Regions from separate parts of the Lysinibacillus louembei genome, predicted to be linked through region 3. Evidence: riboswitches for the same ligand, from Rfam matches in the RefSeq annotation. Region 3 holds a riboswitch; each other region holds the start of a gene.
The links. A riboswitch is a leader RNA that binds a small molecule or an ion and turns the genes downstream of it on or off. The one in region 3 is predicted to bind S-adenosylmethionine.
Positions count from the first base shown of each region.

Region 1: it holds a riboswitch for S-adenosylmethionine, as region 3 does, so the genes downstream of both, R6U77_RS10680 (methionine ABC transporter ATP-binding protein) here and metA (homoserine O-acetyltransferase MetA) in region 3, are expected to answer to the same signal.
Region 2: it holds a riboswitch for S-adenosylmethionine, as region 3 does, so the genes downstream of both, metK (methionine adenosyltransferase) here and metA (homoserine O-acetyltransferase MetA) in region 3, are expected to answer to the same signal.
Region 4: it holds a riboswitch for S-adenosylmethionine, as region 3 does, so the genes downstream of both, R6U77_RS07970 (bifunctional homocysteine S-methyltransferase/methylenetetrahydrofolate reductase) here and metA (homoserine O-acetyltransferase MetA) in region 3, are expected to answer to the same signal.

Region 1 covers NZ_CP137624.1:2,159,191-2,167,434, forward strand. Annotated here, with positions in the region: gene R6U77_RS10640 (3-hydroxyacyl-CoA dehydrogenase/enoyl-CoA hydratase family protein) at 1-1,627, shown strand, start outside; gene R6U77_RS10645 (acetyl-CoA C-acetyltransferase) at 1,650-2,822, shown strand; gene R6U77_RS10650 (acyl-CoA dehydrogenase family protein) at 2,892-4,664, shown strand; gene R6U77_RS10655 (AraC family transcriptional regulator) at 4,760-5,209, opposite strand; gene R6U77_RS10660 (arsenate reductase family protein) at 5,324-5,680, shown strand; gene gcvH (glycine cleavage system protein GcvH) at 5,758-6,138, shown strand; gene R6U77_RS10670 (toprim domain-containing protein) at 6,221-6,538, shown strand; gene R6U77_RS10675 (thioredoxin family protein) at 6,549-6,854, shown strand; SAM riboswitch class I at 6,913-7,017, shown strand; gene R6U77_RS10680 (methionine ABC transporter ATP-binding protein) at 7,104-8,129, shown strand; gene R6U77_RS10685 (methionine ABC transporter permease) at 8,122-8,244, shown strand, end outside.
Region 2 covers NZ_CP137624.1:2,297,447-2,305,690, forward strand. Annotated here, with positions in the region: gene R6U77_RS11520 (alpha/beta hydrolase family protein) at 1-94, shown strand, start outside; gene R6U77_RS11525 (GerAB/ArcD/ProY family transporter) at 86-1,177, opposite strand; gene R6U77_RS11530 (hypothetical protein) at 1,193-1,429, opposite strand; gene R6U77_RS11535 (Ger(x)C family spore germination protein) at 1,430-2,632, opposite strand; gene R6U77_RS11540 (spore germination protein) at 2,653-4,206, opposite strand; gene pckA (phosphoenolpyruvate carboxykinase (ATP)) at 4,399-5,985, opposite strand; SAM riboswitch class I at 6,234-6,351, shown strand; gene metK (methionine adenosyltransferase) at 6,535-7,740, shown strand; gene R6U77_RS11555 (gamma carbonic anhydrase) at 7,855-8,244, opposite strand, start outside.
Region 3 covers NZ_CP137624.1:2,899,978-2,908,221, forward strand. Annotated here, with positions in the region: gene R6U77_RS14400 (DEAD/DEAH box helicase) at 1-1,040, shown strand, start outside; gene R6U77_RS14405 (nucleoside-diphosphate sugar epimerase) at 1,050-1,754, shown strand; gene R6U77_RS14410 (patatin-like phospholipase family protein) at 1,741-2,586, shown strand; gene R6U77_RS14415 (LLM class flavin-dependent oxidoreductase) at 2,680-3,681, shown strand; gene R6U77_RS14420 (GNAT family N-acetyltransferase) at 3,692-4,228, opposite strand; gene R6U77_RS14425 (SH3 domain-containing protein) at 4,348-5,088, shown strand; SAM riboswitch class I at 5,225-5,331, shown strand; gene metA (homoserine O-acetyltransferase MetA) at 5,426-6,364, shown strand; gene R6U77_RS14435 (group-specific protein) at 6,348-6,761, shown strand; gene R6U77_RS14440 (HesB/YadR/YfhF family protein) at 6,805-7,098, opposite strand; gene plsY (glycerol-3-phosphate 1-O-acyltransferase PlsY) at 7,217-7,819, opposite strand; gene parE (DNA topoisomerase IV subunit B) at 8,090-8,244, shown strand, end outside.
Region 4 covers NZ_CP137624.1:1,599,751-1,607,994, reverse strand. Annotated here, with positions in the region: gene metH (methionine synthase) at 1-3,207, opposite strand, end outside; gene R6U77_RS07970 (bifunctional homocysteine S-methyltransferase/methylenetetrahydrofolate reductase) at 3,200-5,044, opposite strand; SAM riboswitch class I at 5,216-5,315, opposite strand; gene R6U77_RS07965 (InlB B-repeat-containing protein) at 5,494-8,244, opposite strand, start outside.

The sequences.
Region 1 (8,244 bases), 740 kb from region 3:
GTTAGATGTTGTAGGATTAGATACATTTGCGCATGTTGCTAAAAACGTTTATGACAATACGACAGGTGAGGAGCAACAAGTATTTGCAGAATCAGCAGTCGTGAAAAAGATGATTGCCAATGGCTGGCTAGGTGCGAAGTCAGGTCAAGGCTTCTTCTTAAAGCAAGGCAAGGAAATTCTTGAGCTAAACTTACAAACATTTGAATATGAGCCAGTGAAAAAGCTGAAAACGCCTTCTATGGAAATGGCAAAGCAAGCTAGAGGCTTAGCCAATAAAGTAAAAACACTGGTTTATGCAAATGACCGTGTAGGCGAGTTATTATGGAATGTTTTTGCACCGACATTGATTTATTCAGCACAGCTACATGGCGAAATTGCAGATGACATTGTGGCAATCGACAATGCGATGAAATGGGGCTTCGGCTGGGCACAAGGGCCATTTGAAATGTGGGATGCAATTGGTGTGAAAGACTCTGTTGCAAAAATGGAGGCAGAAGGTCGAGAAGTGCCAGCATTCGTGAAAGGTTTATTAGAAAAAGGCTTTGATACATTCTACTCAGAAATTGATGGTGATTTAGCCTTCTATAATGGGACAGAATATGAAAAAGTGCCAACGAATCCGAAAGTAATTGATTTAAAGCGCTATAAGAAAAAGCATGGTGTCATTAAATCAAATACGGGTGCTAGCTTAATTGATTTAGGTGATGGCATTGCATTATTAGAATTCCACTCACAATCAAATGCCATTGGCTTAGACATTATTCAAATGCTGAACTTCGCAATTGACGAAGTAGAAGCAAATTACAAAGGCTTAGTTATCGGTAACCAAGGCAAGAACTTCTGTGTTGGGGCGAACTTAGGCATGATTTTAATGGAAGCACAGGATGATAATATTTTCGAGCTAGACTTCGTCGTGAGCGCATTCCAAAAGGCGATGCGTCGCATTAAATATTGCACAAAGCCAGTTGTCGCAGCACCTTTCCAAATGGCTTTAGGTGGCGGAGCGGAAGTGTGCTTACCAGCAGCGCATATTCAAGCGTCTGCTGAAACATATATGGGTCTTGTAGAAGTAGGCGTTGGCTTAATTCCAGGGGGCGGCGGTAATATCGGTCTTTATCAAAAGTTCTTAAAAGGCTTGCCAAATGGGGTAGAAATCGATTACCAAGCAATCGCAACAAAAGTATTTGAAACAATTGCGATGGCGAAAGTATCAACGTCTGGTGAGGAAGCACGTGAAAACAACTTCTTAAACTTTGCGGATGGCATTTCTGTTAATGCAGATCATCAACTTTATGATGCAAAGCAAGCAGCGCTAGCATTATATGAGGCGGGTTATACTGCACCGTTAAAGCAAAAGGTGAAGGTTGTTGGGGCACCAGGCTATGCAACATTGCTGTTAGGTGCACAGGGCATGTTCCAATCAGGCTATATTAGTGAGCATGATTTAAAAATTGCCAAAAAGCTTGCATATGTGATTGCAGGGGGCTTAGTACCATATGGAACAGAAGTGACAGAGGAATACTTATTAAACTTAGAAAAAGAGGCATTTTTACAATTAGTTGCTGATCCAAAATCGCAAATGCGTATGCAGCACATGCTTGTAAAAGGAAAGCCATTACGTAACTAGTCATAAAAGGGGGATATGAATGATGCGTGAAGCCGTCATTGTAGCAGGTGCTCGTACACCGATTGGGAAAGCAAAGAAGGGGTCGTTAGCAACAGTCCGTCCAGATGATTTCGGTGCACTTGTTGTCAAAGAAGCATTGAATCGAGCAGGTTACGAAGGGCCGATTGATGATTTAATTATAGGCTGTGCGATGCCAGAAGCAGAGCAGGGCATGAATATAGCACGTAATATTGGAGCATTAGCAGGGTTACCAGATACAACACCTGCATTAACAGTCAACCGTTTCTGTTCATCAGGCTTACAAACAATTGCCTATGCTGCAGAGCGCATTATGCTAGGACATTCCAAGGCGATACTAGCAGGTGGCGTTGAGTCGATGAGTATGATTCCGATGACAGGAAATACGATCCGCTTGAATCCGAAGCTTGCAGAGGAAGCACCACAGTATTATATGAGCATGGGACATACGGCAGAGGAAGTAGCACAGCGCTATGAAGTGAGCCGTGAAGACCAAGATAAATTTGCGGTACGTTCACATGAATTAGCTGAAAAAGCGATTAAAGAGGGCAAATTTAAGGACGAAATCGTAGCTGTAGAAGTTGTCCAGCATTATGTAGATGAGAAAAACAAGCTACAGGAAAAGAAATTTATTTTTGATACAGATGAAGGTGTGCGTCCAGGCACTTCTGTGGAAGGCTTAGCTAAATTACGTCCAGCCTTTAATGTTAAAGGCTCTGTTACAGCAGGAAACGCTTCTCAAACTTCAGATGGCGCAGCTGCTGTCTTGGTAATGGATAAGGAAGAAGCAGAGGCACAAGGCTTAAAGCCACTTGCAAAGTTTTTAGGCTTTGCGGTTGGTGGAGTAGCGCCAGAAGTAATGGGCATTGGTCCGATTGTCGCTGTGCCAAAAGCGTTAGAAATTGCTGGCTTAACGCAGGAGCAAATTGATTTATGGGAAATCAACGAAGCGTTCGCCTCACAATCATTGCAGGTTGTACGTCATTTAGGCATTGATGAAGAAAAAGTAAACGTCAATGGTGGAGCGATTGCATTGGGGCATCCACTTGGTGCAACAGGCACGATTTTAACATTGAAATTAATTCACGAACTAAAGCGTCGTGGCGGCAAATATGGCGTTGTGACAATGTGTATCGGTGGCGGCATGGGCGCTGCTGGTGTGTTCGAAATACTATAACAAGGCTAGATTGGAAATTGTGTGAGAATTGTGTGAGTGCCTGGCACTCAAAATAAGGGGGAACTAATAATGACAAACATTATTAAAGGTGGAAGCTTTTTAGTAGAAGAAGTAGATATTAATCGCGTAATTACACCAGAGGATTTCATGGATGAGCAAAAAATGATTGCGAAAACAACAGAGGAGTATGTAGCAAACGAAGTACTACCAGTTGTAGAAAATTTAGAAAACCATGAATTCGACCACTCTGTACGTTTATTAAAAACAGCAGGTGAATTAGGTCTTTTAGCAGCAGATGTACCAGAAGAATATGAAGGCTTAGGCTTAGACAAAATTTCCTCTGCACTAATCGCAGAAAAAATGTCTGTAGCAGGTGGCTTCTCAATCACACATGGTGCACATGTTGGTATCGGTTCATTACCAATCGTATTGTTCGGAAACCATGAGCAAAAATCAAAATACTTACCAAAGCTTGCTTCAGGTGAATTAATTGCAGCATACGCCTTGACAGAGCCAGGCTCAGGTTCCGATGCATTGGGCGCAAAAACGACAGCAAAGCTAAACGATGCAGGCACACACTACGTATTAAATGGTGAAAAGCAATGGATTACGAACGCAGGCTTTGCGGATGTCTTCGTTGTTTACGCTAAAATTGATGGCGACAAATTCTCTGCATTTATCGTAGAGCGCTCATATCCAGGCGTTTCTGTAGGTCCTGAAGAGAAGAAAATGGGGATTAAATCATCTTCAACACGTACATTAATTTTAGAGGATGCAGAAGTACCTGTTGAAAACTTATTAGGTGAAGTAGGACGCGGTCATATTATTGCCTTCAACATTTTAAATATCGGACGCTATAAATTAGGTGTAGGTACTGTAGGGGGCTCAAAGCGTGCCTTTGAATTAGCTGTACAATATGCCAACCAACGTAAGCAATTCAATACGCCAATTTCAAGCTTCAATTTAACGAAAGAAAAGCTAGCAACGATGGCTTCACATATTTATGCATCTGAATCGTTAAACTATCGTACAGTAGGCTACTTCGAAGATCGTCTAGGTCAATTATCAGCTGAAGAACAAAAGGATGGCAAAGCAATTGCTGGTGCAGTAGCTGAATATGCAATTGAGTGCTCAATCGCTAAAGTATTCGGCTCTGAAACGTTGGACTATGTAGCAGATGAAGCAGTGCAATTACACGGCGGCTACGGCTTCATGGCAGAATACGAAGTAGAGCGCATTTACCGCGACTCTCGTATTAACCGTATTTTCGAGGGTACAAACGAAATCAACCGTATGATTGTACCAGGCACATTTATGAAAAAGGCATTAAAAGGTGAGCTACCATTATTACAAGTTGCGCAAAACCTGCAATCAGAGCTATTAATGATGATGCCTGAAGAAGTGGGTGATGAGCCATTAGCACAAGAGCTATACTTAGTGAAAAACGCCAAGAAAATTGGCGTATTAGCAGCAGGCGCAGCAGCTCAGCGTTTCGGTGTGAAATTAGAGACGGAGCAAGAGGTATTGGTGAAAATCGCCAACATCGCCAACCAATTATACGCAATGGAATCAGCAGTTATCCGCACGCAAAAAGCAATCGAGCGTGATGGTGCAGAAAAAGCAGCACAAAAGCTTCTATATACGCAAATTTTCTGTCAAGAAGCATTTGCAGAAATCGAAAAAGAAGCAAAGGATACATTGCTTGCGTCAGTTGAAGGTGATGCAGGTCGTATGACATTATCAGCACTGCGCAAATTAACACGCAACAACCCATACAACTTAATCACGAAAAAACGTGAAGCTGCTGAGAAATTAATCGAGGCAGAGAAGTACATCGTTTAATATTGTGGGGCTATCCAAATATTTTGGATAGCCTTCTATTTATGTTTGGTAGAGCGAATTGTTACTTTTGAATTAAAAAATAACAGCACTACCCTTTACTGAATAGGCACTAATATTTCGCATAAATGCTGATTAATCATTTGAGCCGTATATCTCTCAATAATCGGCTGCTCCCTAATAGATAAATGATTTTTTTCAATCGCATTAAAAATATTTTTCCAAAATTCGCTCACAGCCTCTTTTGTATGATCAAGCAAGAAAACAGCGTATTTTCCACCTGAAAATTGCCCAGTTTGAGCGGGCGCTGTGACGTTAAAATCTTCACTTACAATAGCACAAACATCATAACGACATTCCTCTTTCAGAACAATTTGTGGATTATCCTGTGGTATGCCTAAAATAATAGATTGCTCAAATATATTTTGCAATTTTGCCCATTCTTTAAAAGCTTCCATCAATTCTTGGTTTTTCTCTCCCCCATACTCCCCGATGCTTCGGAAATAGGCGATTCTTGATGAGGGTAGTTGTTCAATTGTCATGTTCATACTTCAGTCCCCTTTCTAGAACAAGGTAATATGATATAAAATGTTTTTCAAGGTCTTTTTAAAAGAATTTATGATATGATTTTTAAGAAGCAATGAAAAAGGAGCGACTGGCAAATGACAATTCAAATTTATCAATATCCAAAATGTTCAACATGTAAAAAAGCGCAAAAATGGTTGGACGATCAGCATATTACGTATGAGTCGATACATATTGTAGAAGAAACACCGACAAAGGAGCAGCTACAAGCAATTTATGAGGCGAGCGGGCTGCCGTTGAAGAAATTTTTTAATACATCTGGGATGAAGTATAAGGAGCTAGGCTTGAAGGATAAGCTAGCAGAAATGACAGAGGATGAGCAATTAGCCTTGCTGGCGTCTGATGGTATGCTGATTAAGCGACCGCTTGTAACGGATGGCAAAAAAGTGACGTTAGGCTTCAAGGAGTCTGACTTCTTAGAATCGTGGAAATAACGTGAATAGTAGCTTGTTTTTACGTAAGAAATATGGCAAACTGAAAATGAATGTATTACATATTTGGAGGGGTTTTCATGAGCACACCAACAGAATTACGTTATTCTAAAGAGCACGAATGGGTAAAAGTTGAAGACGGCAAGGCGCGTATCGGTATTACGCATTTTGCACAAAATGAACTAGGCGATATCGTATTCGTTGAACTACCAGAAGTAGGCGACGAATTAACGTTGAACGAGCCATTTGGTAGCGTTGAGTCAGTTAAAACTGTATCGGAGCTATATGCGCCCGTATCAGGCAAAGTTGTAGAAGTAAACGAAGAGTTAGGTGATAGCCCAGAATTCGTGAACGAGTCTCCATATGAGCAAGCATGGATGGTTGTTGTTGAGCTATCGAACCCATCTGAAGTAGATGAGTTAATGACTTCTGAGCAATACGACGAAATGACTGCAGAGTAAAACAAATATAAAGGGGGTGTCGGTAAAACAGATGTTGATCTGCTTTCCTGGCACCCCATTTGCGTATGAAAGGAGAATTTTGATGATTTGTATGGTTGTAGAAGGGCGTTCGGATAAATTAAAGCTGGAGCAAGTAATTGCCGAGGATGCGATTATATTATGTACAAACGGAACGATGAGTGAAGACAATTTGCTTGAACTTTTAGCACCATATGAGTATCTTAAATTTTATACGCTTTTTGATGCGGATGTATCAGGGCAAAAAATGCGTAAGCTAATGAAGCGAGTTTATTCAGAGGCTATTCAGCTCGAAATACCTGCACAATATAAAGAGGTTGCAACAACCCCAACAACTGTGTTAGCTACACTTTTGAAAAAAGCAAATATACGTACAAAGTAGGACAATGATAATGGAAGAATGGACAATCGAGCAGTGGCAACAGCAGCTAACTAATAATGATGTTGTCACGCTATATTTATATACGCCAATATGTGGAACATGTGCCATCGCATCGAAAATGATGGATGTCGTGGAACAGCTATTACCTACTATGCCAATAGGAAAAATGAATTTAAACTATTCTGAAAAATTAGCCTTGGAGTTGCAAGTAGAAAGTGTTCCATGCCTAGTAATAGCAAGGGATGACGGCACAATGGAAAAAATTTATGCCTTTCAATCCGTACTAAATTTATATGAAATATTAAAAAGTAGTTGACGCACTTTTTATATCGTGATAAAGTACATTCATACTAAATTTACAAATTAAATAAATCCTCTTATAAAGAGCGGCGGAGGGAAGTGCCCTATGAAGCCCGGCAACCATCACGAATGTGAAAAGGTGCCAAGTCACACAAAGTATACACTTTGAAAGATGAGAGAATGGTTCAACATAAATTCATTATGTAAAACCTTTCTGCTTGCTCAAAGTGGAAAGGTTTTTTTGATTTTTAAAAGGAGAATAACGATGATTCAATTATCTAATATAACGAAAGTTTACAAAACGAAAAATGGCGATTTGACCGCTGTTCGTGATGTTAATTTAACAATCAATCAAGGCGAAATATTTGGCATTATCGGCTACAGCGGTGCGGGTAAAAGTACAATGATTCGCTTGCTCAACGGTTTGGAAAAGCCAACAACTGGAGAAGTCATTGTCAATGGTGAGGATATTGCGCATACTTCTGGTGCAAGCTTACGCCAAGCACGTCAGAAAATAAGCATGATTTTTCAACATTTTAATTTGCTTTGGTCACGTACGGTTGAGGAAAATATCGCATTTCCATTAGAAATTGCGGGTGTCAGCAAAAGCGAGCGAGCAAGCCGCGTGCAGGAGCTAGTGGAGCTAGTCGGTTTAAACGGAAGGGAGAAAGCATATCCTTCACAGCTATCAGGAGGGCAAAAGCAGCGAGTTGGCATTGCCCGCGCATTAGCAAATAACCCAGAAGTATTGCTCTGTGATGAGGCAACTTCAGCGCTAGACCCTGAAACGACGGATGCTATTTTAGAGCTACTCTTGAATATTAATAAAAAGCTAGGGCTGACAATTGTTTTAATTACACATGAAATGCATGTTATTCGTAAAATTTGTCATCGCGTTGCAGTGATGGAAGCTGGACAAGTTGTGGAGCAAGGCAAGGTGCTAGATATATTCCAAAATCCACAGGCAACGATTACGAAAAACTTTGTGTCGCAAGTTTCTGATTCAAGTGAGACGAAGGAATCAATCGAGCAAATTGTGACAAACTATCCGACTGGCAAAATTGTACGTGTTACCTTTGTTGGTCAATCAACAAAAGAGCCTATTATGTCGCAGTTAATTAAGCAATTTGATGTAGATATTAATATTTTGCATGGCGCTATTTCACATACGGCAAATGGTCCTTACGGTACGCTCATCGTGCATATTGATGGAGGTAAAGAAAATATTGAAAGTGCATTGCAGCTATTAGCAACAAACAATATTCAAGCGGAGGTGATTGAACGTGGTTGAGCAATTATTTCCGAACGTCAATTGGGACAAAATGTGGCAAGCAGCCTATGAAACGATTTATATGACAACAATTTCTACTGTAATTACATTTATTTTAGGACTAGCAATCGGGATT
Region 2 (8,244 bases), 600 kb from region 3:
GTATGCACACGGCATGCAGCACCATTATCCACCACAGCTAAATCGTCAAACTGTTCATCAGCTTTGCATGTGGATGCTAAAGCAATCACTTTAAGCGTCTTATTTTAGCAATAAGTAGTAGCAAAAGAGGCAAAACAATCGCAAATGTTGCAGAATAAGGTAGCCAAACGCCTTGATTGTAAACATTGGCATAAGTAATATTCGGATGAATGATTTGAGAAAGCCCGATAAGTAACAACATTAATGGGAAAAGAAGTGGCTTTGCATCTCGAATATGAAAAATTTGCTTTAGCCCAATAAAAGCTGCATAAAAATACATAAAAGTACGAATATAAATCGTGATAATCCACATAAAGGTCATAATGACTTCAATTCTTTGAAAAAATTTGCCGAGAGAAATGCGCTGTGCAAGAATATAGCTCGGATAATTTTGAGAAGCGCTATTTACTACACCAAGCACCACTATACATAAAGTAATGAGTAAAATTAACACGACTCCACTTAGCAATGTGCCGATATAAAAGCCTTTGTTTGCGGAGTTGTTTTTATTAACAGTGTAAGGAAAAATCATTAATAATATAATTGCTGGAAAAGAGAAAATGCTCATAAAATAAAGTATGCTTGCCACCATTGATCTCGGTGCAGTGTCCAATACAGGCTGTAAATTTTCAAATTGAATATTTGGTGTAATAAAAATCACTAAACATATAAATAAAAAAATAAATACTGGGAAAAAAATTTCAGCTGAGCGCGCAAAGGTTTCTAAACCTAAATAGCTCGCCATCATCACAATTACTATAAATAATAGGACAAAGGCAAGATTTGGAGTTTCGGGCATAATTTCGATTTGCATAAAGCTACCGATAAAATAAAGCAATTCGGCTGCATTCATAAATGCAAAAAGTACAAATAAAAGAGCAATACCTCTTCCAAGCCATTTACCAAATACTTTTTCAATAATTTCTACAAAAGAATGCTGTGGCGCAATACGAGATACTTTAATAAATAGCATCACTAGTAAAAGGCTAAAAACGACGCCAATAATAGCAGCAATCCATGCATCCTGCTTAGACATTTCTGCTAAATAGGATGGGATAATTAAAATGGATGTGCCGATAAAAAATAGAAATGTAACAATCGTAAATTGCCGTGTACTAATCATTTGCTTATCGTTCATAATATGCATCGCTCCTTAAATGTGAAGGAATGCTTCAATAACATTGCTTAAAGGTTGATAAATAAATGTCACTAATTGTACAGGACTAGGTATGCGAAGGTGGAAGCTTAATGCAATTGCTACTGCTGTTCCTAATAGCAATATGATAAAAAATAACCATGTCGTTGCAGGCTCTTGATTGTTACGCAACGCAGTCCAATGTAAACAAATTATAATGACTACAATAATGATAATTACGATAGAAAATATCATTTACTTTGACTCCTTTATTGGATAGAACGTGGAGTTTTGTATAGTGCCTGGTGTAATTGTATCTACCTTTACATTGACAGTTACTTTGGCATTTTGAAAAAGCATTGGCCATTGCTCTTTTATCTTGCGCCATTTTTTAGGCTCTTGCCGATGGAGCACTTGACCGAAATGTACTACATCAGCATCATAGGTTTGCTGTAATGTGTGTAGTGTGTCTTCAATTTTTTTCGCAAGAGTAACAGATGTCTCATGATTAATATAATCCATCGTCTGCTTGGCTTGTAAATCAATCCTACATTTTACCTCACCTACATTTTGCTCCACATTGACTTTTATATCGAATGAAGGTACGTCATTCTCAAAGGTTCCTTTAATAGTTGTCTTAGAAGCGGTAATTTCAGTTGCTAAATTACCCTCCTCTGGACAAGCAACGATTTCAACAGTGCTTTTAATATTATTCATTAAAAAATTATAGCTTTTGCTTTGTTCTTCTGTCAGTATGCCAATCATTTTTCCGTTTTTAATAACAGCTAACCCACTATATTGTAAAATGGCGGATATTGTAATCTGATCAACATTTGCTTGCGTCTTACCAATTTGCTTATTACCAAGCAATGTAATAGTAGATAACACAAGATTGTTATTGCCATCATGTAAAAAAGTGATTAAATCATTCATTGTCATTGTGACAGTTGAGCCCCATGCCTTTTCAGAAGTTTTCAAAGAGCTTGTTATTTTATTTGCCGGTATTTTTTCAATAGGTGTTAAGACACTGACAATATCTTTAGCAGTATCCTCATGTGCCACAATAATATTAAAATCATTGCGAAATTCATGATCACGTGATAAAAAATCTAAAACTGGACGAATATCCTTTGTGACAAGCTCCTTTCCTAATATAACCATTTGTAAATGTGCAAAATACGATTTACGTGGTGATTCCAATGTTACTTTTCGAATAGCTTCATATAATGTTGAGCCTGTTGCCGAATAGGACGTTACGGGAGAGCGTCCACTCGTTGGCTGTTTAGAGGAAATTTCACCAGGATTAACAACTTGGACGGTTATTTCATATTCATCATCCACCTGATCAATACCTAATGCGACAACGATGGCAATCTCGTTTAGTTCTTTTTTGCTCCAGCAAGCACTGAGCAGAAGGCAGAGTATAGTGCATAGCAAAAGAGCCGCTATTTTCTTCATATCACTACTGCCTCCTTAATTTATCGTTTAAATGTTCTTTCGTACTTTGTTGCTCTTGTTGGATTGCTTTGGCTAACTAAACGTGGACGCTTAGTTAAAAATTTGCGTGGAAATAGTAAAACAGCGTCTTTTTGATCTTCAAGAATCAGCGGTGCAAATGGACTTAAATAAGGAACGCCAAATGAACGTAAGCTACATAAATGTAAAACGAGTGCCAATGTAGCAATCATAACGCCAAATAAACCGAAGCCACCTGCGAGTAAAATAAATGGGAATCGTAAAATCCGAATAGAATTAGATAATCCGTATGATGGAAATAAAAAACTACAGATGGCAGTTAAAGCAACAATAATAACTGTTACTGCAGATACAACTCCTGCTTCAACAGCTGCTTGCCCAATAACCAATGTACCAACAATGGACACAGCTGGTCCGATTGTGCGGGGCATACGTAGCCCAGCTTCTCGCAAAATTTCAAAGGCAATTTCCATGATTAACGCTTCAATAACAGCAGGGAAGGGCACACCTTCACGCTGAGAAGCAATACTAATGAGCATAGGTGTTGGCAACATTTCATGATGAAATGTTGTAATAGCAACATAAAAGGACGGCGCAATTAATGAAATTCCGATAGCTGCAATCCTTAATATGCGTATAAACGAACTAACAAACACATTGGAATAATAATCTTCAGATGATTGTAGGAAGGAGGTAATTAAAGCAGGTACAATAAGAACAAAAGGTGTACCATCAACTAAAATTGCTACTTTTCCTTCAAGCAGCTCGGCAGCAATAACATCTGGCCGTTCGGTATTATACATTGTTGGAAACAACGTAAATTGAGCATCTTGAATTAATGATTCAATATAGCCACCTTCTAAAATACCATCAATTTCAATTTTATCTAGGCGTGCTAGCACCTCTTTCACTACTTTGTCATTGACAATGCCATTAATATATACGATGGCTACATCTGTTTGAGTGACAGAGCCAATCACTTTCGTTTGAATCCAGAGGTTAGGGTTTTTAATCTTTCGACGAATTAATGCTGTATTTGTACGCAATGTTTCCGTAAATGCCTCGCGTGGCCCACGTATGACAGACTCAGCGGCAGGCTCCATGACGGGTCGATCTTTTGCATCCTTCATACTTGCGGCAAGTGCAACTGCTACTCCATCTAGTAAAATAATCGTACTGCCATTGAAAAGAGAGCGATAAAGTGCAGCGAAATCTTTAATTTCCTGTATGTCACCAATTGTTAAACAATACTGTTTCAAATAGTCAGTCGTATTCTCCATATTGAGCTCAATTTCATCGGTAAATTGCCCTGTAAGGCGCTCTAGCAACGTATTCGTCAGCTCTTCTTTATTTACTAAACCATCAATATAAATAAGGGCGATGGACTGTTTGGCAGATTTGCCAACCAATAATTGCCGTACCATCACATCATTGCTATGACCAGTAGCTTGTTTAAGCGCATCAATCGTTTTGGATAATGAAGTGAATAGCGGCTGTGGCTGTGCATTTGGTGATAATTCAGAATCAGCACGGTGTGGTGTATTCGAACCCTTCATTTTTATCTCCTCCAAACGACTTTCGTTGAATAAATTGAGGATGGGCAAAAAAAGGTGAATTTAAACAGCGAATGTGGAATTAATATTGAATTGTGTGCAAATTGTGTGTGTGCCTGGCACCGAAACAAAAACAAGAATAAGCTGTCAGGAAAGTAGTTTGCTACTTTCCTGACAGCTTATTTTTTAAAATTATTAAGCTAATGGGCCACCTTTTTTCGAAATTTCTTCCGAAACGTTAGCGAATTTTTTAAAGTTATCATTGAAAAGGCTTGCTAAATGTTTCGCCTTTTCATTATATGCATCCTTATCAGCCCAAGCATCACGAGGGTTTAATACTTCGGATGGCACACCTTCGATTGCTGTTGGGATGTGTAGGCCGAATACATCGTCTTGCGTTGTTTCAACATCGTTTAGCTTGCCGTCAATTGCAGCGCGAACCATTGCACGTGTGTAAGAAAGCTTCATACGGCTACCTACACCATATTCGCCACCAGTCCAGCCTGTGTTAACTAAAAATACTTGAGAGCCATGCTCATCAATTTTCTTGCCTAGCATTTCTGCATAAACTGTTGCAGGAAGCGGTAAGAATGGAGAACCGAAGCATGTTGAGAATACTGGTTCTGGCTCTGTTACACCACGCTCTGTACCTGCTAGCTTTGATGTGAAACCGCTTAAAAAATGATACATCGCTTGCTCTTTTGTTAATTTAGAGATTGGAGGCAATACCCCAAATGCATCTGCAGTTAAGAACACAATTGTTTGTGGGTGTCCTGCTACAGAAGGTTTTGCAATGTTTTCGATATAATCAATCGGGTAAGCAACACGTGTATTTTCTGTTAATGAACCATCATCATAGTTGCAAATACGTGTGTTTTCATCAACTACAACGTTTTCTAAAACAGCGCCAAAGCGGATTGCGTTATAAATTTCAGGTTCTTTTTCTGCTGAAAGGTTAATTGTTTTTGCGTAGCAGCCACCTTCAATATTAAATACGCCGTTGTCTGACCAGCCATGCTCATCATCACCGATTAACTTGCGATCGCTATCTGCTGATAAAGTTGTTTTACCTGTGCCAGATAGACCGAAGAATAGTGCAACATCGCCTGCCTCACCAACATTTGCTGAACAGTGCATTGATAAAATACCTTGCTCAGGTAATAAGTAGTTCATAATACCGAAAATAGATTTTTTCATTTCACCAGCGTATTCTGTACCACCGATTAAAATAACTTTCTTTTCTAATGACACGATAATGAAAGTTTCAGAGTCTGTGCCATCCACAGCTGGATCTGCTTTGAAATTAGGAGCAGAAACAATTGTGAAGTCTGTTGTATGTGCAGTTAGCTCTTCAGCAGTTGGACGGATAAATAATTGGTGGCAGAATAAATTGTGCCATGCATATTCATTAATTACTTTAATGCCGATTTGCGAATCTTTATCTGCTCCAGCAAAGCCATTAAAGACAAAAAGCTCATCGCGCTCTTTTAAATAATTAACTACTTTTACATATAGTTTTTCAAACACTTCAGAAGAAATTGGACGGTTCACTTTGCCCCAATCAATTTTATCTTTTGTGCTTTCTTCCTCAACCGTATATTTATCTTTAGGAGAACGACCAGTATATTTGCCTGTCTCAGCACGCAATGCACCATCAACAGTTAAAATTGCTTCTCCACGAGATGTTGCTTTTTCTACTAACTGTGGAACAGAAAGTTGAACATGAACATTTGTACCATTTAATAAATCTTTCAGTTCGTTCGCAATTTCTACTGAATTCATCGTTTAAAACCATCCTTTTGTTTATAATATTCCCATTAATAAAGGGTATTTCTTTCTTTCGAATACAAAAAGTATAACACATTAAACGAAATAGTCTATACTAATTCGTTATAAATTTATGAAATTTTATGGCGAATTCGTGTAACTGTATAAAACGGATGTCATAGGATGTAGTCCAACGAAAAATAAACGTATATAGCATTTGACAGTAGAAAAAGAATTATGTATTATATGAAATTGAACGGATACTCTTATCCCGAGCTGGTGGAGGGTCAGGCCCTATGAAGCCCGGCAACCTGCATGACTTTTCACATCATGCGTTGGTGCCAACCTGATGCAAGGAGATTTCTCCTTGAACGATAAGAGTGAAAGGGAACGAACATACAATCCTTTCTCTCATACTAAATGAGTGGAAGGTTTTTTTATTGCAAATTTGAACCATTACACCTTTCAAAATCCTCGTGTTAAGAAGCGATAGCGGCTTGAAATAAGCTTGACATGGGTAACGAGTACCGTATCATATTCGCAGGAATTATAGGAGGAAATAACATGACAAACCGTAGATTATTTACATCAGAAAGTGTAACAGAAGGGCATCCAGATAAAATTTGTGACCAAATTTCAGATGCAATTTTAGATGCAATTTTAGCAGCAGATCCAAATGCGCGTGTAGCATGTGAAACAACTGTAACGACAGGTTTAGTATTAGTTGCAGGAGAGATTTCAACTTCAACTTATGTAGATATTAAAGGCATTGTACGTGATACTGTTGCAGAAATTGGCTATACACGTGGTAAATATGGCTTTGATGCAGAAAACTTAGCTGTGCTTGTAGCGATTGGCGAGCAATCGCCTGACATCGCACAAGGTGTAGACCAAGCGCTTGAAGCGCGTGAAGGCTCAATGACTGATGAAGCAATCGAGGCGATTGGCGCAGGTGACCAAGGTTTAATGTTTGGTTATGCATGTAACGAAACACCTGAGCTTATGCCGTTACCAATTAGCCTTGCACATAAGCTAGCACGTCGTTTAACTGAGGTTCGTAAATCGGGTGAATTACAGTATTTACGTCCAGATGGTAAAACACAAGTAACGGTAGAATACGATGAAAATAATGTACCAGTGCGTGTGGATACAATCGTTATTTCGACACAGCATGATGAGGAAGTAACATTAGAACAAATTCAAGCAGACTTGAAGCGTGTTGTCATTGCACCAGTAGTGCCAGCAGAATTATTAGATGATGCAACAAAATACTTCATTAACCCAACAGGTCGCTTCGTTATCGGTGGACCAAAAGGGGATGCTGGCTTAACGGGTCGTAAAATTATCGTAGACACATATGGCGGCTATGCACGTCATGGTGGTGGTGCATTCTCAGGGAAGGATGCAACGAAGGTTGACCGTTCAGCAGCTTATGCAGCGCGTTATGTAGCGAAAAATATTGTTGCAGCAGGCTTAGCAGAGCGTGCGGAAGTGCAGCTTGCTTATGCAATTGGTGTAGCACAGCCTGTATCGATTGCTGTTGATACGTTCGGCACAGGAACAGTGTCATCATCACAAATTGTAGAATGGGTACGTGAGCTATTTGATTTACGTCCAGCAGGCATTATTAAAATGTTAGATTTACGCCGTCCAATTTACAAACAAACGGCAGCTTACGGACATTTTGGCCGCACGGACTTAAATGTTCCTTGGGAGCAAACAGATAAAGCGGAAGTATTAAAAGAAAAAGCAGCATTATTAGTGAAATAATAAAATGATAAAAGGCTGTCATGAAATGTAGGTCAATACCTTACTTTCTTGACAGCTATTTATTATTTATCTAGTGTAAGACTCCCACTTCAAAATAGTTAAGTGGGGTGTGGTTCACACATCTTCTTTTAATGATTTATAATATTGGCCTTTTTCTACATATTCACGGATGATGCGATCCATATCTTTGCGGTCCTCTGCGTTTATTTCGCGCACTACCTTTGCAGGACGTCCCATTGCGAGCATATTGGCAGGAATTTTTTTGCCTGGAGGAACGAGGCTTCCCGCACCGATAAAGGCACCTTCCCCAATTTCAGCACCATCAAGAATGATAGAGCCCATCCCAACTAATGCACGTTTGCGAATTGTACAGCCATGCAATGTTACTTGATGACCGATTGTTACTTCATCTTCAATCACCACGGGATTGTTTGGGCTTTGATGGATACAGCTTAAATCTTGTATGCTGACACGTTTACCGATAATAGTTGGTGCTACATCGCC
Region 3 (8,244 bases):
ACTTAGAGGAAATTCGCAAGCTGTATGTGAAGCATGCCAACGTTATTGGGACAACTTGTGTTGCATCAGCGAACAAAGAATTTATGGACAATTATCCAACATTTGATGTGGTTATTATCGATGAAGTATCGAAGGCAACGCCGCCAGAGCTATTGCTACCGATGCTAAAGGGCAAGAAAATCATTTTAGTTGGGGACCACCATCAGCTACCACCATTGATTGGGGACGAAACTTTCGAGGAAACGCTAGAGCAAGTCATTAAAAATAGCGATACATTTGAGGAAAAGCGTGAGCTTGAAAAAATGTTAGAGGAATCATTGTTTGAGCGCTTGTATAAAAATTTGCCACAGTCGAATAAAACGATGCTAGCAATTCAATACCGCATGCATGAAAAGATTATGAAGACAATTGTGCCATTTTATAAAAATGAGCATGATGCCCTGCAATGTGGCTTACCTGATTCAGACAAAGCGCGTGACCATTTGCTTGAAACACCTTTATTTAACCGCCAAAATCATTTGCTATGGCTTGATATCCCGCATGACCAAGCCCATTTTGAAGAACGTATGAAGGAAGGGGCAAGCTTATTTAACCGAGCAGAGCTAGAAAAGGTAAAAGAATTGTTAACATCCATTAATGAGGCAACAAAGCAGGCAAAGGAGCAAGGCTTATTGCCACAGGATGCACAGAAATCTGTTGGTGTCATTAGCTTTTATGCGGAGCAGGTAAAACGCATTAATGAGATGGTGGAGCAAGGGTATCCTCATCTGCATATTCGTACAGGCTCTGTCGATAAGTTCCAAGGGATGGAGATGGATGTCATTATCGTTAGCATGGTGCGAAATCATGATGGGCAAGGCAGCATCGGCTTTGCGCAAGATTACCGCCGCTTAAATGTCGCATTATCACGCGCACGCGAATTATTAATTATGGTCGGTAGCACGGAAATGTTTACAAAACGTCCAAAGAAACAAGAAACGCGCCAAATGTATCAGCATGTGCTTGATGTTGTGAAAGCGCAGGATGGCTACCGCGCATAGGAGTGACTTATGGAATTACAACAGCTGGAACGACAAATTCAAAAGCAATTACCGCGTCCTAATGGTGTGGAAATTGTAAAAACAAAGCAATTTTCGATACCCATTCAGACAATTTTAGCGAAATACACGCCGATTCGTCGCATCCCAATGGATATTTTAATGAAAATGATGCTCCTAACCTTTCAAACAGGGCGTTTCCAAGATGTTGAAATGGTTGCGGATGTGCTCTTAGTAGAGGCTTTATTTATTGAAGATTTACTGCAAAAAATGAAGAAAACAGGGCTAGTTACAGTGGAAGAAACCATTCAATTGACAGAAAAGGGCAGGTCACAGCTAGCAGCAGGTATCTTCGAGGAACAGCTAGAGGAAATGGAGCAAGAATTGTATTATAGCCCATTGCACGAAGCGTTTTTACAAGGGGAGCTAGCGGAATTTGATGAGTTTCCTGACGAGCTTTCGCACGAAAAAATGGCTGTATGGACAGATGAGCAAATTGTTGCTGCCTCGTCAAATGATGATGATGATGAGACATTTATTACATCCATCAATAGCGCAGAGGAATTACAAATCCACGATGTGCCATGCTTTCAATATGTTTTACATGATACAAACAAAAATACATTTGATATCCGCGTTTTTAACACATTCACCAATGCATGGGATGTACAGCTAGAGCAATTGATAAAGGCGAGTGAGCAAAATGACAAAAACTAGTTTAATTTTAGAGGGTGGGACATTTCGCACGATTTATACGAGCGGCGTGTTAGATGCCTTTTTAGAGCACAAGCTACATATGCCTTACATAATTGGCATTTCAGCTGGTGCGATTAACGGCTGCTCCTACGTATCGAAGCAAAAGGAGCGTACATTGCGCGTGTTTACCAACTATCGCCATGATAAACGTTATATCGGCTGGCGCAACTTTTTAAAGGAGCGCAGTTTGTTCGGGCTGAATTTTGCCTATGATACCATTCCAAATGAGCTAGAGTTGTTTGATTGGGCGACATATGAGCAATTTGAAGGGCAGTTTGAAATTGGTGTGACAAATGCTTATACAGGGGAAGTTGAATATTTAGATGCGCTGCAAATGGATAGGGCTTGCACGATGCTGCGAGCAACCTGTGCCATTCCGATTTTATTTCCTGAAATCAAATTGGAGAACATTCCATATTATGATGGTGGGCTAGCGGACCCGATTCCTATTACAAGAGCAGAGGAAAAGGGCTTCGAAAAGCATGTCATTGTCTTGACACGCCCACATGGCTATCAAAAATCATTGGATCGTCAAACGAAATTTGCCATTAAAATGCTTGGCAAGCGCTATCCCGCATTAGCAAAGCGCATGCTACAGCGTGCCGCGCGCTACAACGAAACACTCGCTTATTGCAAGCAGCTTGAGGAAGAAGGCAAAGCGTTTTTATTCCGTCCGAACTATGCGATGAACAGCTTTGAAAAGAATTTAACGCAAATCCATAGCAATTATAATATGGGCTATCAGCATGCACAGGAGCAGATGGCAGCATTGCAGCAGTTTTTAATGAAGTAAACTAGAAAAAGCCAAAAGGTTAATGACCCAACCTTGATTTACTTTAGCATATAAGCATATTGCAAGCATCTATTTCCAAATTTCGTTATAGTAATGTGTGAGGTGATCCCATTGTTAAAAAATATTCCCGTGTCTGTTCTAGATTTAGTAACGATTGCAGAAGGACAGACAACATTTGAGGCGTTTCAACGCTCACGCAACTTAGCGGTCTTAGCAGATGAGTTAGGCTATGAGCGTTATTGGGTAGCGGAGCACCATAATAGCCGAGCGATTGCTAGCTCTGCAACAGCTGTCGTTATAAGCTATTTAGCGAATGCAACGAAAAAAATTCGTCTTGGCTCAGGTGGTATTATGCTACCAAACCATGCACCACTCATTGTTGCCGAGCAATTTGGCACACTTGATGCAATGTTTCCAAATCGTATTGATTTAGGCTTAGGACGTGCACCAGGCACAGACCCGTTCACTGCAAGAGCATTGCGCCGTCGTGACGCTGAGGATTTTGAACATAATATAGAGGAATTAGAACGCTATTTAATGCAAGCGAAAGAAACCGACCATATTAAAGCATATCCGGGCTTTGGTGCAAATATTCCGCTATGGCTGTTAGGCTCGAGCTTATTCAGTGCTGAGCTTGCAGCGCGTCGTGGCATGCCATATGCCTTTGCTAGCCATTTTGCACCAGATTATTTAATGCAGGCGATTGATATTTACCGTACACAATTCCGTTCATCAGAAGCATTGGAAAAACCAAAAATGCTGGCATGTATCAATGTCATTATTGCAGACACAGATGAGGAAGCACAAAAATTAGCGACAACGCATTATCAGCTTTTCTTAAGCATTATTCGCCGTACACATGATTTGCTACAGCCACCAGTTGACGATATGGATGAAATTTGGACACCGTTTGAAAAACAGGCGGTGCTACAGCAACGCCAATATATGTTTGTCGGCAATCAACAAACGGTTAAAGAACAGCTTGAAAAATTTGTTGCTGATACACAGGTAGATGAATTGATGGTCACTGCTTCAATTTATGATGAAGAGGCGAGAGCCAAGTCATTTACGTTATTGAAGGAGCTTTTTGAATAAGACAGGGAAATCACCCCTGTCTTTTTTGTACCTTCGCATATATATTGACATCATGTGCGTAACCATCTTGATACATATAATTGCGCAAAGTGCCTTCTTGTTCAAAGCCCTGCTTCAACAACATTTCATTAGACGCTGTATTTTCAATATAAACAGTCGCTCCAATGCGCGTTAACTCCAGCTCCTGAAAGCCGTATTCTACTATTTTCTCCAGCGCCTCGGATGCAAGGCCCTTACGCCAAAAATCAGGATGTATTTCGTAGCCTACCTCAGCTCGTCTATGAACAGGTACCCATAAATTAAAGCCAATTGTACCAATTAAACGATTGTTCCCTTTAATTGTAATACCCCAACGCATACTTCTTTTTCCTTGAAAGCCTTTTGTAAACCCTTCGATTAATTGTTCGGCTTGTTCAATATCCTCCAATGCTTGCATACCATAATGCTTTGTTACATCCTCGTTTGAAAAATAGGCAAAAATATCGCCAGCATCTTCGTGTACAATCTCTCGCAAAATTAATCGTTCTGTTGCTAATGTTGGAAACATGGCTAAACCCCTTTGTTTTTTTATTAACTAAAAATAATAGTGTAACTTACATTTCAATAATAGGATAGTGTTTCCTCCTATGATACAATTTAACTAATATTATGAAGGGAGTGCGTTGAATGAAGTTCGTCAAATGGATCATTGCAGTATCGTTATGTTTTATTGCACTAACGGCTATGGATTATGGGGATGCTCAAGCATCAGCTAGTACCTCTGAAACGAAAGTATCAAAGCAAACTGTGAATCAAACAAAATATGTGAAATCAGAAGGAGGATTAATTGTCAGAAAAGAAGCACATTCGAAAGGTGCTAAAGTAACGATGCTGAAAGATGGCTCGAAAGTTTTTGTATACACAACGGACAGCAACGGTTGGTCACACATCAAACAAGGAAATGTCAAGGGGTATGTAAAGGATGCTTATTTAGTAGTGCAAGAACAGAGCGCTCAAAATAAAAATCGAAAAATTGATTTTTCTATGAGTATAAATCAAGTTGAGAAAGCAGAAACAGCAAAGTTACTTAGAAAATCACAAAAGGGAAATGTGTCTACTTTAGTTTACTCAGCAATGAAATATGGTTACTCAACAGAATTGATATATTATTATGAGGATAAAAAGCTTGGTGCGATTGGATTTGATTTCTTCCCTAATAGAGACCGTTATAGTGATTGGTCGGAAATACAACTTATCCATGACACGCTTTATAAAGAAGGTCTTAAGGAGCTAGGACGTAATGTGGAAACACGTTCAGACGGTAGTTATTATATTTCAAGCTTATGGGATAAAGGCTCTTATTACGTTATGTTAGATGTTAATCGTATAGACGGCTATACGATGGCGACTTTAATATATTATCAGTAAAAAACATGATTCATATAAAAGGGATTGTAAAAATTGTATGGAATTTGATTTAAGAAGTGTAGAGTATTGACAATAGTATTTTAAACCCTATTGTCAAACGCTTTCAATAATGCTACAATAAACAAAATTAAAAAAACACTTATCAAGAGAAGCCGAGGGATATGGCCCGTTGACGCTTCAGCAACCTCTAACATTGATTAGAAAGGTGCTAATTCCAGCGGGGGGACTCCCGAGAGATAAGAGTGAACGGATTGCTTACAAAACCCTCACATTCTCTATGCTGGAATGTGAGGGTTTTTTGTATTGATTTGTTATTTCAAGAAATGGGGGAAAAGCAATGCCAATTAATATTCCGAAGCAGTTGCCAGCAGGTGAGCTACTAAGAAAAGAGAAAATTTTCGTGATGGAGGAGGACCGTGCGAGAACACAGCAAATCCGTCCGTTAAACATTTTAGTTTGTAACCTAATGCCAGAAAAGGAGAAAACAGAGCTGCAATTATTGCGTTTATTAGGGAACACACCTTTACAAGTAAATGTCACATTTTTGAATACAGCAACCTATGAATCGAAAAATGTCTCAAAATCACATTTGCAAACGTTCTATACGACATTTGCTGAGATTAAACACCGCCGCTATGATGGCATGATTATTACAGGTGCGCCAATTGAACGCATGGAATTTGAGGACGTTATCTATTGGAAGGAAATTACGGATATTATGGATTGGGCAAAGCTAAATGTCACATCCATCATGAATATTTGTTGGGGTGCGCAAGCGGCTTTATATCATCATTACGGCATTGGTAAATTTGAGCTGCCGAAAAAATGCTCAGGCGTATACTCACATGTTATTACGGATTTAACGGTAGATTTAGTGCGTGGCTTTAGCGATGAATATGTAGCACCACATTCAAGACATACATCTGTATCAATTGATGAGGTGCGTGCGCATCCAGATTTACGCTTGCTGAGCTATTCAGACGATGCGGGTGTCTTTATTGTACAATCGAAGGACAATAAGCAAATTATGATTACAGGACATTTAGAGTATGATGCGACAACGCTTGCTGATGAATACGAGCGAGATATCGCCAAGGCAGATAATGTAGAAGTGCCTGTGAACTACTTCCCAAATGATGACCCAACGAAAGCACCAAAAAATACATGGCGTGCCCATTCGCATTTATTGTTCTACAACTGGTTGAACTATTACGTATACCAAGAAACGCCATACAAATGGGATTTTGTTGAAGAGGAGATTGAATATCATATTTAGCACACCGAAAAAATTTTACATTGCCTCCAGCTTTCAAAATATAGAGGATGTCCGTTATGTAAGAGACCAATTAACAGCAAAAGGCTTTCAGCATACGTATGACTGGACACAAAACAGCCGTGCAGCCAATTTAGAGGAATTGCAACGTATTGGCAATGCAGAAAAAGAAGCGGTTCAACTTGCTGATTTTTTAATCATTTTATTACCTGCTGGGAAGGGCGGTCATATTGAGTTCGGACTTGCTTTAGCGAATGATATAACCATTTATTTATATTCACCCAATGAGGATATATATGATATGAATTTTACGAGTACATTTTATCATTTGGACAATGTCCGCATCATTGTTGGCACACATCGGCAGCTTCTTGAAAATATTTTCATAAATGAACAATAAAAAGCGATGCAACGACTCCACAAGAGCCTGTTGCATCGCTTTTTTATGCCTGTTTGTACTCATAAGCTAATTCATCTAGCTTTTCATTCACACCTACATGCAAATCATGCTCATTGAAAAACCATTCATCATTGCGCTCTATGTAAAAATGAACGCCATCCACAATCGTTTCTACGCCAATTTCATGTGGTAATTCGCGATTCATACCAAGTGAAAATCCTTCATGGAATGGCGATGACCCACCGTATCTGGCATAAAAGCGTACATAATCACCCTGCTGTACTTCCATTTCTGTGTGAAACCAATTTAAAGCTGCATCCGTCAAAATAATTTTCATGAAGACCTCTCCCGACATACATTAATAATGTTATTTTAGCGGATTTCCTAAATGAGGAACAGCAAATTGCTTAGTTAGATGCCAAAGTGCTGCTAATTCAGACCTTGGCATTTTAAAGTTAAATCCATTTCACTTTCGGTTCTGTGCCAGCTTTAATACGTTTAATATTTTCGCGATGGCGATAAACGATAAACGTAAATAAAATGACAATTAAAATAAATAAGGCGAAATCACCTGTTAATACAAGATAGATTATGCTATAAATAAGGGCGATGAGTGCAACAATCATCGATGTTAAGCTCACCATTTTTGTTAATTTCAATGTAATAAAAAAGGCAACAAATAAAAGCAAAAATAATGGCCATGCGTAGCCTAGTACGACACCTGCAGAAGTAGCTACTGCTTTGCCACCTCGGAAGCTGGCGAAAATAGGGAAGATATGTCCTATGACAGCCACAACACCTAAAATTAATGCATGAATTTGCACATCCGCAAAAAATGGTAATAGCGGTAGCAATACAGCCGCAGTTCCTTTTAACACATCCATAATTGTGACAATTATCCCTGCCTTTTTGCCAAGGACACGGAAGGTATTGGTTGCACCTAAATTACCGCTGCCTTGCTGTCTAACATCTGTATGATAAAAAATCTTACCAATCCATAAAGCAGAGGGGATGGAGCCGATTAAATAAGCGCAAATAACAATTATAGCAATTGACATATATACGCTCCTTTCAAAATTGATAGTTGGTACTAATAGGTTGTAATAATGATTATACACTGATTACCTATTGATTGAATAGTAGATTGATTATTTTTTGTAATGTATGAATAAATACACGGCTCATATGAATAAGAGAAGTAAAGCACTTATTGAAAAATTGTGGTAGAATATCTATTTGTGTAGGGCTTTAGCGTATTGACAGCTAAGCTTATTCTTTAGTACGATAAAAGAAAAGAACGTTTGTTTGTATTTTTAGGGGGTATTTTTTTGGTGAAAGAACAACCAATCGCATACAATGACGATGCGATTCAAGTGTTAGAAGGCTTAGAAGCTGTTCGTAAAAGACCGGGTATGTATATCGGGTCAACGGATGGACGTGGGCTTCATCACTTAGTTTATGAAATAGTAGATAATGCAGTCGA
Region 4 (8,244 bases), 1.3 Mb from region 3:
TGCATCTGGGAAGCCCCATTGGTCGCGAATTTCTTGGTGAATACGCTCCGCAAAGCCTTCCGCCAATTCTAGCGCTGTCGCTTGTAGTGCATGACTTTCTAAGAAGCGACCTTGCTCCTTCAATTCACGGGCTTTATCACTAACACCATGACCGGCCGTGACAACCATTAATGCAATATAATCCATTTCACCGCTATCTACTGTTTTCAAGAAGTCTGCTAAGCATAAATATGGCTCTACTTGCTGACGCGGGAATGTGAAGCGTTCAATTTCTGTTTTTGCATCATCTGGACTGTACACGATGACATCATCACCATCCGCTTGTGCTGGGAAAAATTGATACATGCCTGATGGCTGGAATGTGTCGCTCTGTAAATAGCCTGTTACAAGCTCATGTAGCTCAATCGCACGGCTATCACCTTCCTCTAAAAACTTATCAACATTGCCCTTTAAGCCAAGGTGGTGCCCGATTAATGTACGTAAATTTACATATGGCTGTAAATGTGACACAGCATAATTACGCTTAATGCGACGTGTTAAATCTTTTGGTACAAATACAGATGCATCCTCCACTGTGCGAGCAGGCTTTACTAGTGGCTCTGCCTTCGGTTTAGCTGCACGTTTTTCATCCGCCTCTAAACGCTTTTCACGCGCATCGCGAAGTTCTTCTAACAGCCCTTCCCGTTCTGCCTTATTCATTAAACGATTGGCAAAATCTAAGCCTTGCATTGCGTCCTTTGAATAAATAACAGGACCATCATATTCCGCAGCAATTTTCGTTTCTGTAAAGCGACGCGATAATGCCGCACCGCCTACTAAAATCGGGATATCAATACCTGCCTCCTTAAAATCTTGCGCTGTTAATACCATTTGCTGTGCTGATTTTACAAGCAAGCCTGATAAACCAACGAAATCAGGTTGCTCCTTGCGAATCGCTTCAATTAACTCAGTTGGTGTTACTTTAATACCCAGATCCACTACTTTATAGCCGTTATTACTTAAAATAATGTCTACGAGGTTTTTCCCGATATCATGCACATCACCTTTTACTGTCGCTAACACTAATTTCCCTTTGTTTGCGGAGTCATCATTTTTCTCCATAAATTGCTCTAAATGAGCAACAGCAGCCTTCATAACACCTGCTGATTGCAACACTTCTGCTACAATTAACTGGTTATCATTAAATAGACGACCTACTTCCGCCATCCCTGCCATTAATGGTCCATTAATAATATCAAGAGGGGTATCGAACATTTCCATCGCCGCATTTAAATCCTCTACTAAGCCTTCCTTCGTACCTTCTAAAATGTAGTACGCTAATCGACCTTCTACTGTTTTTGGGATGTCCGCCTCTGTTTTTTCCTTTTTCTTATCGCGATAAAAATCGGTAAAGACTGCTAGCGTTTCATCGTTTGTCTTAAAAATTAAATCATTGGCAAGCTTAATTTCATCTTCTGGAATGGATGCATAGCGCTCTAGCTTTTCAGTATTGACAATTGCATAGTCAAGACCTGCCTGTGTACAGTGATATAAATACACTGCATTTAATACTTCACGACCAACTGGTGGCAAGCCAAACGAGACGTTACTTACACCAAGCACCGTTAAAACACCTGGCAATTTCGTTTTAATAAGGCGAATCCCCTCAATTGTTTCCTCTGCTGCACCAATATACTGCTCGTCCCCTGTGCCAACTGGGAACATTAGTGGGTCAAAAATAATATCCTCTGGCGAAATGCCCCATTTTTCTGTTAACAGCTTATAAGAGCGCTCTGCTACTTCTAATTTACGTTCGCGTGTAACTGCCATCCCTTGTTCATCAATTGTTCCAACAACAATGGAAGCTCCGTATTTTTTAACAAGTGGCATTACCGCATCAAAGCGTTCCTCGCCATCCTCTAAGTTAATCGAGTTAATGATGGCCTTTCCTTGCGAAAATTTCAGCGCCTCTTCCATTACTTTTTCATCTGTCGAGTCAATTACAAGCGGAACCTTTACTTTTTTCACAACCTCCTGCATAAAGTTCTGCATATCGGCTACTTCATCACGGTCAGGGTTCGCTAAGCAAATATCGATAACATGTGCACCGCTTTTCACCTGTGCACGTGCGATTTCCGCTGCTTCTTCAAATTTGCCATCAATAATTAAGTTTTTGAATTTACGTGAGCCGATAACATTTGTACGCTCACCAATAAATAATGGGCGCATTGACTCATCATATTGCAATGGCTCAATGCCAGATACCATATGCTCTCCACTTGCTTGCTGTGGCTGACGTGGTGTATGTCCGTCTACCGCTTCTCGAATTGCCGCAATATGCGCAGGTGTTGTTCCACAGCAGCCGCCAACAATATTTAACCAGCCTTTTTCTGCAAAGCCTTGTAGCTTTTTCGATAAAGATTCTGGTGTTTCATGGTAACAGCCATTTTCATCAGGTAGCCCTGCATTTGGATAACAGCTTACATAGCTTGTGCTTAGTTCAGATAATGAACGAATGTGGTCTGTCATAAACTCTGGGCCTGTTGCACAGTTTAAGCCGATTGATAATGGCTGGACATGCTCAATTGAAATATAAAAGGCTTCAATCGACTGTCCTGCTAGCGTTGTACCCATCGGTTCAATCGTACCTGAAATCATAATTGGTAGCTCTTTCCCCAAATCAGTAAAAGCACGTTTAATACCAATTGTCGCTGCTTTGACGTTCAGCATATCCTGGCTCGTTTCAAGCAAAATTAAGTCTGCGCCCGCTTCTACAAGTGCATGTGCTTGTACATAGAAGTTTTCCTCTAATTCATCAAAGGTAATACCACCCGTTACCGACAACGTTTTCGTCGTTGGTCCAATAGCACCTGCTACGAAGCGTGGCCATTCTGGTGTTGAAATTTTTGCAGCCTCTTCCTTGGCTATTTCTACAGCACGCTTATTAATTTCAATTGCCTTATGCCCTAAATCGTATTCATTCAATACGAGCGGTGTCCCACCGAATGTATTTGTACAAATAATATCTGCGCCCGCTTCTAAATAGGCACGATGTATTTTGTGCAAAACGTCTGGACGTGTCAGTACAAGGTTCTCGTTACAGCCATCCAGCTCCTCACCACCAAAATCGTCATATGTTAAATTTTCATTTTGTAGCATCGTTCCCATTGCGCCATCAATGATTAAAATGCGCTTTGCTAACTGTTCTTCAATTGGGTGATTAAACATTTGCTTTGACTCCTTTTTGTGCATCAAATTGCTTCACATAGTCCATTAATTGTCGTGTCATATCGTAGCGTAAAAATGGTGTAATTAAATAAATACCATTGAAATATTCGCATGCTGTATCGAGTAATTCCTGTGCAATAGCAATACCCTCAGCCGTTGCTTTTTCCTTATCATCCCCGCAAGCTTCCATACGTGCTAATGCATCATCAGATAATTTAATACCTGGCACCTCATGATGTAAAAACTCTGCGCTTCTAAAGCTTGTTAATGGCATGATACCGATATAAATTGGTGTGTCTAAATGCTTTGTTGCCTCATATATTTCAACGATTTTTTCTTTCGTATAAACAGGCTGTGTAATAAAATAATCTGCACCATGCTCAATTTTTTTCTCTAAACGGCTTACCGCACGATCTAATACACGCACATTTGGGTTAAATGCCGCAGCAACAGAGAAGTTCGCCTGCTTGCGCAATGATTTCCCTGAGAAGGAAATGCCTTCGTTTAATTTTTTAATTAAAGTAATTAGCTCCATTGAGGATACATCATAAACGCTTGTTGCTCCTGGGAAATCTCCTACCTTTGTCGGGTCACCTGTCACAACTAAAATATCATTTAAATCCAAGGCATCTAAGCCCATTAAATGCGACTGTAAGCCAATTAAATTACGATCACGGCATGTTAAATGAGGCAATGCACGAACACCATGCTGCAATTTTAAAATCGAAGCCATCGCAATATTGCTAATACGTGGGGAGGCAAGTGAATTATCTGCCATCATAATGACATCAGCCCCTGCTTCATACAGCTCCTTCGCCCCCTTCACAAAGCCATCGATTTCTAAATGACGTGGTGTGTCTAACTCAACAATAACAGAACGGCCTCGCTTCGCCTTGATATGTAACGGCTCTTCAACTGGTGGCTCTGGCACACGTACAAACTCTGCACTTCTAGGCTTAATTTCCTTTTCAGTCAGTGGCTTAACACCTGCTAGACGTTTTTTCACTGCTTCAATATGCTTTGGTGTTGTACCGCAGCAACCACCAATCAAACGCACTCCTTGCCCAACTAGCTCCACCGCTGCACGTGCAAAGTAATCAGCCTCTGATTCATAGACAACACGACCATCTTCTACATCTAATAAAGAAGCGTTCGGATATGCTGAAAGAAAGGCATGCTTCGGTAGCTCCACCGTTTCCATTGCTTGAATCGAATGATACGGACCTAAGCGACAGTTCATGCCAACAACATCTGCACCGAGTGCATCTAGCTCCGTTAATGCATCATTTAAGCTCATGCCATTTTGTAAAATGCCTGGCTCATGCATCGACACTTGTGCCACAATGACTTTATCTGTTAATGGCCGCAGCATTTGAACCGTTGCAGATAGCTCTTCGAAATCATAATATGTTTCAAGCAATAGCCCATCTACGCCACCTGCTAATAAGCTCTCTGCCTGCTCACGAATCGCTAATAAAATTTCCTCTAATGTCGCATCACTTTTACGGATTCCACGCACACCACCAATTGTCCCAAGCACAAATTGCTCACCTTTACCAACTGCTGCCTTTGCTAGCCTAACTGCAGCCGCATTAAATTCCTGCACGCGATTCTCATAGCCATAGCGTGCTAATTTAATAGCATTTGCCCCATATGTATTCGTTTGAATGACATCAGCTCCTGCCGCAATATATTCACCATGAATCTTCTCTACAATCTCAGGTTTTGTAACATTCATTTCTTCATGGCAATAATCCAATCCATATGAATAAAGCAGTGTTCCAATCGCCCCATCTGCTGTTAATACTCTTGCCTGTAATGCTTCACGTAGTCCCATCTTTCATCCTCGCTCTCGCTTAATATAATCAATTACGCCTCGTCGTAATTGGGTACGGATTAATCCGTGACATCTGCCAGAGGCTGTATTATTCAACAGGTATTGCTGAATAATAATAAAAAGCCTCCTTTATTTAAATATAAAGAAGGCTCTACTCGTTCGTATCGTTCCTTCTCATCTGTCGGCATACACCTGCTGGATTTAGCACCTGACATGTTTGTTGGTTGCTGAAGCTTCATCGGGCCAGTCCCTCTGCTTCTCTCGATAAGAAATTGAATGCATATTAAATTCTTATTGTTCATTATAGAGTAGTCGATGCCATTTGAGAAGTGTTTTTTACTAATCAGAAGAAATATCTACTTCTCTCAAGAATAATATCAAGTAATCTAGAAAATAAAACTAAAAAAATCAGTGGGCAATCACTTCATTCCCACTGATTTTTTCACTATTTAATAATGTAGTGCACGATATAAAAATGCAACAAGCTGAGCCCTCGTTATCGGAGAATTTGGATAAAAATAGCCATTATCCCCCAATGTAATCCCTGCTCTTTCTAGTGCTGCAATATAACCTGCACTCCAATGTTTGCTAGAAACATCCTTGAATGAGCTTGTGCCTTCAGGCGTAAGCTGTAGCACACTCACTAAAATTTTGGCTACTTGCGCTCGTGTAATTGATTCTTTCGGATTGAATAACCCATTTTCTCCATCTACAATACCCGCTTGTTGTAACATCATAATTGCTTCATAGTATGGATTCTCCAACGATACATCTGAAAAATTTTCTGATGTGCGTATTTGCTTCAATGTAAAGGCTCGCGCAACAAGTGCTGCAACATGCTGACGGTTAATTGGCTCATTTGGACGGAAGGAACCATCCTCGTAGCCTTTAATTATGCCTTGAGCTGTCAGTTCAGTAATCATTTCCTTCGCCCAATGCTGTTCCACATCGTTAAAAGGAACACTTGGTTGAGGCGTTACAGGTTGCTTGATTTCCTCCCACTTCGCATATAAGGTCATATTCGCTATTACACGTGTTTCATCTGACCATTTCTTTGTTAATTCTTGATCTTGATACCAACCTAAAAACTCAAACCCCTCTTTTTTTGGTAGAGGTAAATCACGAATAGTTGTATTGTAAGTAATCTCTATTGTATCTAATATTGTCCCTCCGCCTATATCAAAGGCAATCTTAATCTTTGTTGGAGTGGGGACCTCAGGCGTTGATGGTCCAGTAGTACCCTCACCGCCAGTTGGTGGTGGGTTTACGGCCCACTTTGCATACAAAATCATATCTTCTGCCACTGTGTCTAGTACAAAATTCCATGGCAAATTTAGTCCACTATCTTTATACCAACCGACAAATGTATGCTCTGCTTTTGTTGGATTTGCCGGTTGCTTCAATTTGTCACCATAATGAACAATTTCTGTGTTTATTGCCGTCCCACCGTTTGTATTAAATGTGACTTTATATGAATTTACAGCCCATTTTGCATATAGTGTTGTATTCTCTGTTACTATATCTGTGGCGAAGTCCCATTCACTATTCAATGTACTGTCTTTATACCAGCCAACAAATGTATGCTCTGCTTTTGTTGGAGGTGTTGGCGGATTCATCTTGTTACCATAGTTGACTGTTTCTGTAGTAATTGCTGTTCCACCATTTGTATCAAATGCAATTGTATACGAATTCGCCTGCCATTTTGCATATAATATTGTAGGCTCAGTCACTACATCTGTAGCAAAGTCCCATTCTATGTTCAATCCACTATCCTTATACCACCCAACAAACGTATGTCCTACCTTTGTTGGGTCTGTAGGTTGTTGTATTTGATCTCCATATTGTACTGTTTCTGTATTAATCGTTGTACCACCATTTGTATTAAATGTAACTGTATATGGGTTTGTTGACCACTTCGCATAAAGTATCATATCTTCTGTCACTACATCTGTGGCAAAGTTCCATTCTGTATCAAGCGTTACTTCTTTATACCAGCCGACAAATGTATATCCTTCTTTTACTGGGTTAAGTGGTTTGCTCATTATCTCTCCATATAAAACTATTGCTGTATCAACTGTTGTTCCGCCATTTGTTTCAAATGTCACGATATGTGGGTTTGCTTCCCATTTTGCATATAAGGTCATATCTTCTAATACTATATCTGTGTCAAAATTCCATTCCGTATTTAAACCGCTATCCTTATACCAGCCAGCAAATGTATGTCCTACTTTCATTGGATCTGCCGGCTTATTCACTTTCTGTCCGTCTATTATGACTACAGTAGTTGGATCTATCATGCTACCGCCATTTAAATTAAAAGTCACTGTATGCTCAATTAATGGATTTACTTTGATTTCTGCTACATTACTATACTCGCTAGCATTTTTATTCCCATTAACACTATTATTTATATTTATCACAGCCACATAATAATAGGATGTACCTTCCGTATCAGTAGGTACTTCATAGGTTGCATCGTTTGCCCCATCAATTGGTATACCTGAAAGTGTATTATTCCCCGTATTTCTAAACCATTGATAGTGTAATTGTCCATTATCACTAATTGTAGCTCCTACACTTAATACTACATAGTCTCCTTTATATACTATTTCACTTACTGGTTGTATCTGAATAACAGGGGTTGCTGCATTCACTAATGGATTTATCGTAATACTTACTTGGAAGCTTTCACTTAAACCTCCATCAGCTGTAATAGTCACCGTTTCTGTATACGTTCCCGCTGGTAAGCCCACTTTCGGAAATACCTGCATTACTGCTGATTCCACACCGTCATCAAGTGTATCAGGCTGTACTGTACCTGTCATAAAGCTACTGTTTACTCCACCACTGAAGCTCACAGCTAGATTTTCAATTGCTCCTATCCCAACTTTCGTTAATGTCACACTTCTCTTTAATGCATCCCTTTGTGAAGTTGTATATCCTACAGTTAATGGCGTAAATGCCCAGGTACCTGTTTCTGAAACGGTAAATGTCGGTGGGTCATGTACAATAACACGCACCGCATTGCTCGTTGTTGTTGCTGTTTGTGTGCCATTCACACTGTTATTAGTATTTGTAATTATTACATAATAATAGGTAGTACCAACTACATTCGTTGGTACTGTGTAGGTTGCACTTGTCGCACCAACAATCGCTGTACCCCCGCTATTGTTGTTCGTTGTTTGGCTGTACCATTGATA